3 regions of the Actinoplanes sichuanensis genome follow, and region 2 is predicted to be linked to each of the others. Evidence: riboswitches for the same ligand, from Rfam matches in the RefSeq annotation. Region 2 holds a riboswitch; each other region holds the start of a gene.

Region 1 (3,266 bases), 5.9 Mb from region 2:
GGTGACGCGAAATTCCGCAAGCGCAGTGAGGCGCGGGTCCGGGAGCTGCGCCAGGAGGCCGGCACGGTGTTCCTGGTCAGCCACAGCGAGCAGTCGATCCGGGACACCTGCGAGCGCTGCATCTGGCTGGAGGCAGGCGTGATCCGGGCCGACGGCCCGACCTCCGAGGTGATGAAGGAGTACGAGGCCTTCACCCGCAGGTGAGGCCCCGCACTCCTGCTGCGCCGGGCTAGTTGACCGACAGATGCACGTGGTTGGTGTGGTCGCTGGACGGGTCTCCGCCCGCCCCGCTGTACGACTTCCAGCCACTGCTCGGTAGCCAGATCCGGCGATACCAGATCACGTAGAGCACGTTCAGGTTGTCGGCGTTGTTGATGAAGTAGTTCGCCAGGTTGTCGCCGTACGTCTTGTCGGCTCCGGTGGCGTCGCCGCCGAACGTGCCCTTCTCGGCCGAGAAGTCGCAGGCCCGGCCCTTGGGGTGCTCACCGCTGTTCTGCGTTCGCCAGCACTTGGTGAACCTGGTGAAGCCGTCGGCGCGGGCCTCCTTGTAGGCGTGCAGGAGGGTCGCGGTCACACAGCCGCCGGTGCCGGTCGGGTCGGTCTGATTGCAACTGCTGCCACTCGGTCCGGGCGACGCGTCGGCACTGTCGCCGCCGTCGGACGACGAACTGGCGTCGTTGCCCTGATTCGCCGCCTTCAGTGCGGCCTCGGCCTGCTCCTTCTGCTTCGCCATCACGGTGACCTGCTTCTGCTGGTCCTTGATGGCGATGTCAATGGAGTCCTTGGCCTTCTGCCGGGTCTCCCGGGTGCTCTTGAGATCCTCGATCGCCCGGTTCTGGTCGGCGGCCACGAGAGCCAGCGTCTCGGCGCGACCCAGGAAGCCCTCGGCAGAGTCGGAGCTCAGCAGCGCGGCCATCGGCCCGCCCCGGCCCGCGGTGTACGCCTGGGTGGCGAGCAGGTCGAGCTTGTCCTGCTGCGGTCCGAGCTCGCCGTCCAGCTTCTTCAGCTCGGCGGTCAGCTTGGCCTGCTGTTCCTTGGACGTCTTGAGCTTGGCCTTCGCCTCCACGAAACCCTTGGAGGCCTTCTCGAGCTTGTCGATCAGTGACCCGGAGCCGCCCTCACCGTCGTCACCGGAGTCGCCGGGGGCGGCGAGCAGCCGGGGGGCCGCGGTGGCCGGCGTCGAGGCGACGGCCAGTCCGCACGCGGCGACGAGCAGCGCCAGCAACGCCGCTAATCGCCGCGCAGTGTTCTGCTGCACAGGCATTTCCTTCCGTCGGCCGCCGGCCGGGTTAGCTGACGGGTTCGGGACGAAGGAAATCCCTACCGCTGGTGAGCGGATTCACCCCAGGGAATATTGGTTCCCCGGCTCGCCTTTTTACGGCGATTAGGCGGCGGCTCCCGTGCGGGAACCGCACCGACCATACCCACTCGATCGACAGATCGACAGTTCTCGTACGCCGCGCAATGGCCTCGACACGAGCGGTGACAGCAATTACGGATAGTCGTTGCGATGTAACACTTTTGGCCGTTCCCAGGGTCTGATCCACGGCGATATCTCGGGTAAACTGACCGCCGGTCCTGCCAGGACGGCACCGCCCCCGAGTTGCCGGCAGGCCGCCGCCCAATCGTCGAAAGGCGAGCCGGGGAACCAGGTCACTGGGGTGTATCCGCAGTTTGCGGTAGGGATTGCTTCCGTCCCGAACCCGTCAGCTAACTCGGTCGGCGGTGACACGGAAGGAACTGTTGATGACCGCAAGTCCCCGCCGGTGGCTGATACACGCCCTGGCGCCGCTGGTGGCTGTCGTGATGCTCGCGGCACCCTCGGCTCCGGCTTCGGCCGAGCCCGGCGGCTCGTCGTCCACTGCTCAAGAGCAGGAGCAGAACGGTGGCGGCGGAGACGCGATTCTCTCCGATGTGATCGAGAACACGAACCGGCGCTATGTGTCCGCCAAGGCGGCCGTGGACAAGTCGGTGAAGGCGCAGGCTCAGCTGGCCAACCAGATCAAGCAGGCCGAGGCCCGGCGCGACGTGCTGATCCCCGAGGTCGACAAGATCGCCAAAGAGCAGTACATGACGGGCAACCTCAGCTCGATCGGATACCTGCTCAACGCCAACTCCTCGGGCGACTTCCTGGAGAAGGCGGTCTCCCTGGAGGAGATCAACCGGCTGCACGACGCCAAGCTGCGTGAGCTCAACGAGGCACTCCGGACCATCACCGAGAGCAAGGTCCGGCTCGACGCCGAGGTGAAGCAGCAGCAGCAGGACGCCGCCGCGATGAAGAAGCAGAAGGACGCCGCGGTCGACGCGCTCGCCCTGGTCGGCGGTAAAGGCGTGACCAAGGGTCTCGTGGTCGCGAACTCACCCGAGGCCGCCCCGGCACCCCGCAACTCCAGCGGCGGCTTCTCGGCCGAGGGCTGCACCGAGAAGGACCCGACCACGAACGGCTGCGTCACCAAGCGCACGCTGCACATGTACAAGGAAGTCAAGAAGGCCGGCTTCAACAACTTCGTCGGCTGCCATCGCGACGGTGGTCCGTTCGAGCATCCCAAGGGCCGCGCCTGCGACTGGTCGCTGCAGAAATCCGGGTTCTCGACGTTCGACACCGACAAGGAATTCCGGTACGGCAACAACCTGATGGCGTTCCTGGTGCGTAACGCCGATGCCCTCGGCATCTACTACGTGATCTGGAACAAGCAGATCTGGTTCCCGGCGAACGGCTGGAGCAACTACCACGGGGTCAGTGACCACACCGACCACGTGCACGTGTCGATGCTTTAGAGACATCACAAAGAACGGCCCCCGTCCGTACGGACGGGGGCCGTTTCGTATGTCGACTCAGTGCAGCGCTCGCCGGACCGGCGCCCGGCCGTGCGGCTGGGCCGGCGCCGGACCGGCCGGCACCGCCGCCGGGATCGGCATCGTCACCGGGCGCACCTGGGTGACCTCCAGCTCCTTGCCGTGGTGCAGCAAGGTGAGCCGGGCCTGGCCGCCGCCGTTGCGCAGCGAGTAGGTCACCTCGTCCGAGGTCACGCTCACCCGCAGCCGCAGACCGCGCCAGAGCAGCGAGAACTCCAGGTTGTTGATCCGGCTGGGCAGACGCGGAGCGAACGACAGCTGGCCGTTGAAGTCACGCATGCCACCGAGACCGGCGACCAGCGAGATCCAGGTGCCGGCCAGGGACGCCACGTGCACCCCGTCCCGGGCGTTCTGGTGCAGGTCGTGCAGGTCCATCAGGGCGGCCTCGCCCAGATAGTCGTGCGCGAGCT
Region 2 (3,266 bases):
CAAAGGCCCGGAAACCCTCGAGTCGACCCGGACCGTGGACACCGTCGTGCTGGACAAGACCGGCACCGTGACCACCGGCCGAATGAGCTTGGTCGACGTGGTCCCCGCCGCAGGCGTCGACCGTGACGAGTTGCTACGCCTGGCCGGGGCGGTCGAGGCCGCCTCGGAGCACCCGATCGCTCAGGCGATCGCGTCGGCGGCCGCCGACAGCGCGCCGCTGCCGCAGGTGACCGGGTTCGCCAGCACCGAAGGGCTCGGTGTCACCGGCACCGCCGACGGCCACGCCGTGCACGTCGGTCGCATCGCGCTGCTGCGCCAGGCCGGGTTGACGGTGCCCGACGACGTCGAGCAGGCCGTCGCCGCCGCCCACAAGGCCGGGCAGACCGCCGTGGTCGCCGGTTGGGACGGCCAGGCCCGCGGCGTCCTCGCCGTCGCCGACACCGTCAAGGCGACCAGCCGCGACGCCGTCGCCCGGTTGCGGGCGCTGGGCCTGTCGCCGGTGCTACTCACCGGGGACAACGAGACCGTGGCTCGGGCGGTCGCCGCGCAGGTCGGCATCACCGAAGTGATCGCCGAGGTGCTGCCGACCGACAAGGTCGACGTGGTCAAACGGCTGCAGGAACAGGGCAAGGTCGTGGCGATGGTCGGCGACGGCGTCAACGACGCCGCCGCCCTGGCCCAGGCCGACCTCGGGCTGGCGATGGGCACGGGCACCGACGCCGCGATCGAGGCGTCCGACCTGACCTTGGTCCGTGGTGACCTGATGGCCGCCGCCGACGCGATCCTGCTGTCCCGGCGAACCCTGCGCATCATCAAGAGCAACCTGTTCTGGGCCTTCGCCTACAACGTCGCAGCGCTACCCTTGGCCGCGGCCGGGCTGCTCAACCCCATGATCGCCGGAGCGGCGATGGCGTTCAGCTCGGTGTTCGTCGTCGCCAACAGCCTGCGGCTGCGCCGCTTCACCGGCATCAAGAATTAGGTCGTACGACAGTGCCGCCCGCACCCGCCGAGGACGGATGCAGGCGGCACTGTGCGATGCCCGAGCATGAATCACGTACGGGCATCCCCGCACTGTGGTCAGACCAGGCGCCGTACCACGTAGTTCTTGGTCCAGATCTTCTGCTTGGTGACGGTCTTGCCGGTTCGCGGCGCGGCCCACATCTTGCCGCCACCGGCGTAGATGCCGGCGTGCGTGCCCTTCGTTCCGGTACGGATGACGATCAGGTCACCCGCGCGGGCCTTGGACTTGGCGACGGCCTTGCCGTACCGCTGCTGCAGGTGGGCCTTGTGCGGCAGCTTCTTGCCCGCCGCCTTCTTGTAGACGTACATGGTGTAGCCCGAGCAGTCGAACCGCTTGGGCCCGGCCGCACCGAACTTGTACTTCTTGCCCTTGTGCTTCGCCGCCTCGGTCATGATCCGATTCGCGGCCGCCTTGGACTTGGCGGCCTGGGACGCGGCCGTGACGGTGATGCCGGCCTGGCTGAACACCACGCTGGTCGGCGAGGACACCTGCGTGGAGGCGGCCGTCGAGGACTGCGTCGCGGCGGAGGCTGACTGCGGAGTGCCGAGCCCGCCGGTCAGCAGACCGAGACCCACGGACAGGGCGAGAGTGCCGGTTCCCAGGGTACGGGTGGGCCGGCTCAGGGTGCTTACGCGCACGGTGATGGATTCCCTCCGGCACGCCTGCGAGGTTAGCTGTCGGATTCGGGCGCGAAGGTCGCCCGGCCGCACGGTGGCGGCTTCACCCCGAGGCCCTCAACCCCGGCTGCCGCAGTACGGCGTGCCGGTCGAGGACCGATGGTGGTTCCCCCGTCCCTGCCCCCGATTGCCTCATGACTCGTCATGCGGTTCGTGCCACCGGACCGGGGCAGGGCTCGGCGTGGTCCGGGTCGGCACGACCGGCGAGCAGGTGCCCGCCGCCCCTCCTTGATAGCCCGGCCCGCGCCGGTCCTGGGCCCGGCAGTCGATCACGCACAGTGATGACCGCGCCGGAGGGAGTCCGATTTGGAAGGGCACTGCGAGGTTTGTCGACACGCTGTGCTGATGTGTGCTTGACGCGACGTGAGGTTGATCTGTGAAAGGGAACACGCAGACCCGAACGTGGTCGCTGTGCGTGGCCTCGACCGGGTTCCCCGGTTCGTCGTGTCCACGCCGACTGCCGGCCCGCCGATCATGACCGGGTATCCACCCCTCGTCGCCCGAACCGATGACCACCCAGCGGTCCGGAGGTGACCGCATACCGCGGCCTTGCGAACGGCGGTCACGGCGGCGATGCAACCACAGGCCCGCTCAACCGGCCGCGCCGTCGAGCGATCAGGCCGACCCGGTCGACGGCACGGCACCTTCGACAGCAGCTGGGTGAGCGGATCGGACCCGGCCGGTGGCAACGATCGCCCGACTCAGGACTTCACGAGCCGGGCGATAGCCGCACTCGCCTCCTTGATCTTCGCGTCCACGTCGCCCTCGGACGCGGCGTGCACCACGCAATGGCGCAGATGATCTTCGAGCAGGCCGACCGCCACCGCGTGCAGGGCGCTCTTGGCGGCCGAGATCTGGGTCAGGATGTCGATGCAGTAGGTGTCCTCGTCGACCATCCGCTGCAGTCCACGGATCTGCCCCTCGACCCGCTTCAGCCGCGCCATCAGCGCCTGTTTCTCCGCCGAATACCCGTGCGGCCCGGCCGGTTTCGCCTCACTCATGCCGTGCAAGATACCCGGCACCGGTATGAGCCGGCGGCGGCCACGACACGCCCCGGCGGCGCCGCGCCCGCGATGTCGTAGCAGGGCCGGCACCCTTCGGCGCGGGCAGGTGGTCGCCTGTACCCGACACTGACGGATCGCCCATTCGGTCCATCGCTGCCAGTTGATCATCTGCGGCACACTTCATCTCATGTCGCAGCCGTACCTCGATGATTCCTGGCCGCCACTATCCGGCCGTCTCTCGCACCGGCTGTACGAGAGGTCCGTCCCGGCTGCTTCCGGTACGAGTGCGTCGTACCCGTCGTGCAGCCGCCCCCGGCCCGGCATGGCGACCGGATTCAATGCCGCGGTGGTAGCCGCGTGAAAATCACCCCACCCTGGCAAGGATGGATGGATCGCCGCGAGGCGGAGAAGGCCCGCAAGGAGGAAGAGCGCCGCCTGCAGGAGGAGAAACGCAAACGGGAGGAACGCCGGGCCATGATCATCCTGGCGTCGATGGCCGTCGTCGGCATGATCATCGCCGGGATCGGTGCACTGTTCGAGGACGACAAGCCGGCTGAACCGGCT
Region 3 (3,266 bases), 4.9 Mb from region 2:
GGGGTGACCATGATCAACAGGGTCTTGTTTCCGACATCGAGGCCTTCGGGTCGAAAAGCGCCCGCCGAAATGCCCTCCCACGCCCGATTCCGTGGTCGTCGACACACCACGGGGAGGAAAGTGGGGAGCCCGCCGGGAGGAAAGTGGAGGGACCGGTGGGGTCCACATCGCCCGGACACAGCAGACGCCCGTGGGGCGTGACCCGGATCCGGGTCACGCCCCACGGGCGTCATTGCTATTCCTTACTTACTGGCGCCGCTGCGCGACAAACTTACTTACGCCGCTGCGCGACACCCCTCGTCGGCGCTGCCGCGCGACCTGTCGGGGTCACCCCGCGACACCGATCGGCCTCATCGTGCGGCTCCGGCGTCGCACCGGCCGGCGTCTCTGACGAGCCACCGCCTGCACGACCGCGTCAGGCGACCAGACGGCGCACGACGTAGTTGTTGTTCCAGATCTTGTGCAGGCCGACCCGGGCTCCGGTGTGGGGCGAGTCGTAGACGTAACCGTTACCGGCGTAGATGCCGGCGTGGTACCCGTACGACCCGTTCCGGAAGACGATCAGGTCACCGATCTGCTTCTTGCTCTTCGCGACGGCGGTGCCGTACTTCTGCTGCGAGTTCGCCTTGTGCGGCAGGCTCTTGCCGGCCGCCTTCTTGTAGACGTACTTGGTGAAGCCCGAGCAGTCGAAGCGCTTGGGACCGGAGGCGCCGTACTTGTACAGCGCACCCTTGTGGGTCTTGGCCTCGGCCAGCACCTTCGCACCGCTGGCCTTGACCGTCACCTTGAAACTGCCGGTGCCCCGCTGGTTGTAGCCGGTGCCGGTGAAGAGGGTCCGGACCCAGACGGTCTTGGTCGGCTTGGCGGTCAGCGACACCACGCCGTTCTTGACGGTGGCCGTGTCCCAGGTGCGCCAGGCGCCGTTGGAGTAACCCTGGAGACGAACCGTCCCCTTGGCGACCTGGTGGGTGGTGGGATCGATCACCTTGGCGGTGACCTTGAGGGTGGAACCCCACTTGAGGGTCCGGGCGCTGCTGGCCCAGATCGAAGGTGTGACCTTCGGTACCGCCGCCGAGGCGGCGACCTGGGTGACAGCGGGGGTCGTGGCGGCCGCCGCGGGGGACGCGGCGATCAGCTGCCCGGCACAGAGGCAGAGACCCAGGGACAGTGCGACGGTTCCGGTGCCGATGGACGCGCGGCGGCGCCGGCTCGAACTGTGTTCGTGCACGGTAGAGAGATCCCTCCGGCACGCCTGCGAGGTTAGCTGTCGGGTTCGGGCGGGAAGGTGTGCCCGGCCGCGGGTGGGCGGCTTCACCCCAAGGTCTCCCCGGTGCACCGGCCGAAGCCGTGTGGCGCGGGAGAAGACCGGTAATGGGTCCCCCGTCCCTGCCCCCGAATGCCTTGTCTGGTGTGGCTCAACTGCGGTGTCGCACCGTCCGGCCCGGGGCAGGGCTCGGCGTGAACCGATCCGGTGCGGCCGGCGAGCGGAGTGCGTCCGGCTGATCCTTGGTACCCGAGTCCGACCATGATCGTCAGCGTGGGGGTGATCACGGTGTGTGATTGGCACACTTGTCGGTGTCCACTTTGTTACCGACGCGAGACATATGCGCCCACATTGAGTAGTGCCACAGCTACTCACCGTTGATGGTTACGGGTGAAACAGAACACATAAATAGTCCCGTCACCAACGGGGTAAGCGTCCGAAAAGCCCGGACCGGGGAAAACACCGGCCACACCGTGATCTTGACGGTCTGGCAACGCGTCGTAACGTTCGAGTCCGGTACCCTCGCTGGCGTGACGGACGGAATGCCTCTCATCGCCAAGGTCGCGACCTCCGTGTCGAAGACCGCGGCGGCGCTCTCCAGGGCCGCGGGCCGCGGCGACGGTTCGGTGATCGGCGGCTGGATCGGCCTCAAGATCGACCCCGACCTCCTGACCCACCTCGCGGCCGGCCGCGCCGTCGCGCTGGTCTCCGGGACCAACGGCAAGACCACCACGACCCGCCTCACCGCGGCCGCCGTCGGTGTCCTGGGCCGGGTCGCCACCAACTCGTTCGGCGCCAACATGCCGACCGGTCACACCTCCGCGCTGGCCAAGGAGGGGCACACCCCGTTCGCGGTCCTCGAGGTCGACGAGCACTACCTGGCCCAGGTCATCGACCAGACCCGGCCCAAGGTGGTGGCGCTGCTCAACCTCTCCCGCGACCAGCTCGACCGGGCGAAGGAGGTGGCGATGATGGCCGAGTTGTGGAAGAAGGCACTCGCCGACCACCCCGAGATCCGCGTGGTCGCCAACTCCGACGACCCGATGGTGGTCTGGGCGGCCTCCGGCAGCCAGCAGATCACCTGGTTCAGCGCCGGCCAGCGCTGGCTCGACGACTCGTTCGTCTGCCCGCAGAGCGGCCACCCGATCGAGCGTCAGCAGGGCGACTGGTGGTGCACCGGCTGCCCGCTGCGCCGCCCGCGCCCGCAGTGGGTCGTCGAGGACGAGGGCGTGATCGACCCACGCGGTGACTGGCACCTGGTCAAGCTGCAGCTCCCCGGCCGGGTCAACATCGGCAACGCGGCCACCGCGCTGGCCGTGGCGGCCGAGTTCGGGGTCCGGCCGATCGAGGCCCTGCCCCGGCTGTCCCGGGTCGCGTCGATCGCCGGCCGCTACGCCCAGGTCGACCGGGACGGCCGCAACATCCGGCTGCTGCTCGCGAAGAACCCGGCGAGCTGGCTGGAGGCCTTCGACATGGCCGACCAGGCGCCGACCCTGCTCTCGATCAACGCGCGCGACCCCGACGGGCTCGACACGTCCTGGCTCTACGACGTCGACTTCTCGCCCCTGCGGGACCGTCCGGTGCTGATCACCGGTGACCGGGCGTATGACCTGGCCGTCCGCCTCCAGGTGAACCAGGTGCAGTTCAAGCACGTACAGACTTTCGACGAGGCGCTGCGGTCGGTGCCGCCCGGCCGCCTCGAAGTGATCGCCAACTACACGGCGTTCCAGGACATCCGAGCGGAGTTGGACCGTGTCAACTGAGGCCCTGCGGATCGTGTGGATCTACCCCGATCTGCTCTCGACCTATGGCGACCGCGGCAACATGCTGATCCTCGCCCGCCGGGCCGCCGACCGCGGCATCCCGGCCGAGACCTACGAGGTCCGCTCCGACCAGCGGATGCCCAACGGCGCCGACATCTACCTGATCGGCGGCGGTGAGGACGGCCCGCAGGCCCTCGCCGCCCAGCGCCTCCTCGCCGACGGCGGCCTCCACCAGGCCG

The links. Region 2 has a riboswitch for cyclic di-AMP ahead of Q0Z83_RS12855 (C40 family peptidase). Riboswitches for the same ligand answer to the same signal wherever they lie in the genome.
Region 1: it holds a riboswitch for cyclic di-AMP, as region 2 does, so the genes downstream of both, Q0Z83_RS41750 (coiled-coil domain-containing protein) here and Q0Z83_RS12855 (C40 family peptidase) in region 2, are expected to answer to the same signal.
Region 3: it holds a riboswitch for cyclic di-AMP, as region 2 does, so the genes downstream of both, Q0Z83_RS35670 (C40 family peptidase) here and Q0Z83_RS12855 (C40 family peptidase) in region 2, are expected to answer to the same signal.

What each region holds. Positions count from the first base shown of each region.
Region 1 covers NZ_AP028461.1:9,082,914-9,086,179, forward strand. Annotated here, with positions in the region: gene Q0Z83_RS41740 (ABC transporter ATP-binding protein) at 1-204, shown strand, start outside; gene Q0Z83_RS41745 (coiled-coil domain-containing protein) at 230-1,264, opposite strand; cyclic di-AMP (ydaO/yuaA leader) riboswitch at 1,263-1,401, opposite strand; cyclic di-AMP (ydaO/yuaA leader) riboswitch at 1,609-1,740, shown strand; gene Q0Z83_RS41750 (coiled-coil domain-containing protein) at 1,747-2,778, shown strand; gene Q0Z83_RS41755 (glycoside hydrolase family 65 protein) at 2,836-3,266, opposite strand, start outside.
Region 2 covers NZ_AP028461.1:2,887,786-2,891,051, forward strand. Annotated here, with positions in the region: gene Q0Z83_RS12850 (heavy metal translocating P-type ATPase) at 1-979, shown strand, start outside; gene Q0Z83_RS12855 (C40 family peptidase) at 1,078-1,659, opposite strand; cyclic di-AMP (ydaO/yuaA leader) riboswitch at 1,666-1,791, opposite strand; gene Q0Z83_RS12860 (metal-sensitive transcriptional regulator) at 2,400-2,699, opposite strand; gene Q0Z83_RS12865 (hypothetical protein) at 3,090-3,266, shown strand, end outside.
Region 3 covers NZ_AP028461.1:7,789,582-7,792,847, forward strand. Annotated here, with positions in the region: gene Q0Z83_RS35670 (C40 family peptidase) at 416-1,228, opposite strand; cyclic di-AMP (ydaO/yuaA leader) riboswitch at 1,235-1,426, opposite strand; gene Q0Z83_RS35675 (MurT ligase domain-containing protein) at 1,807-3,027, shown strand; gene Q0Z83_RS35680 (type 1 glutamine amidotransferase) at 3,017-3,266, shown strand, end outside.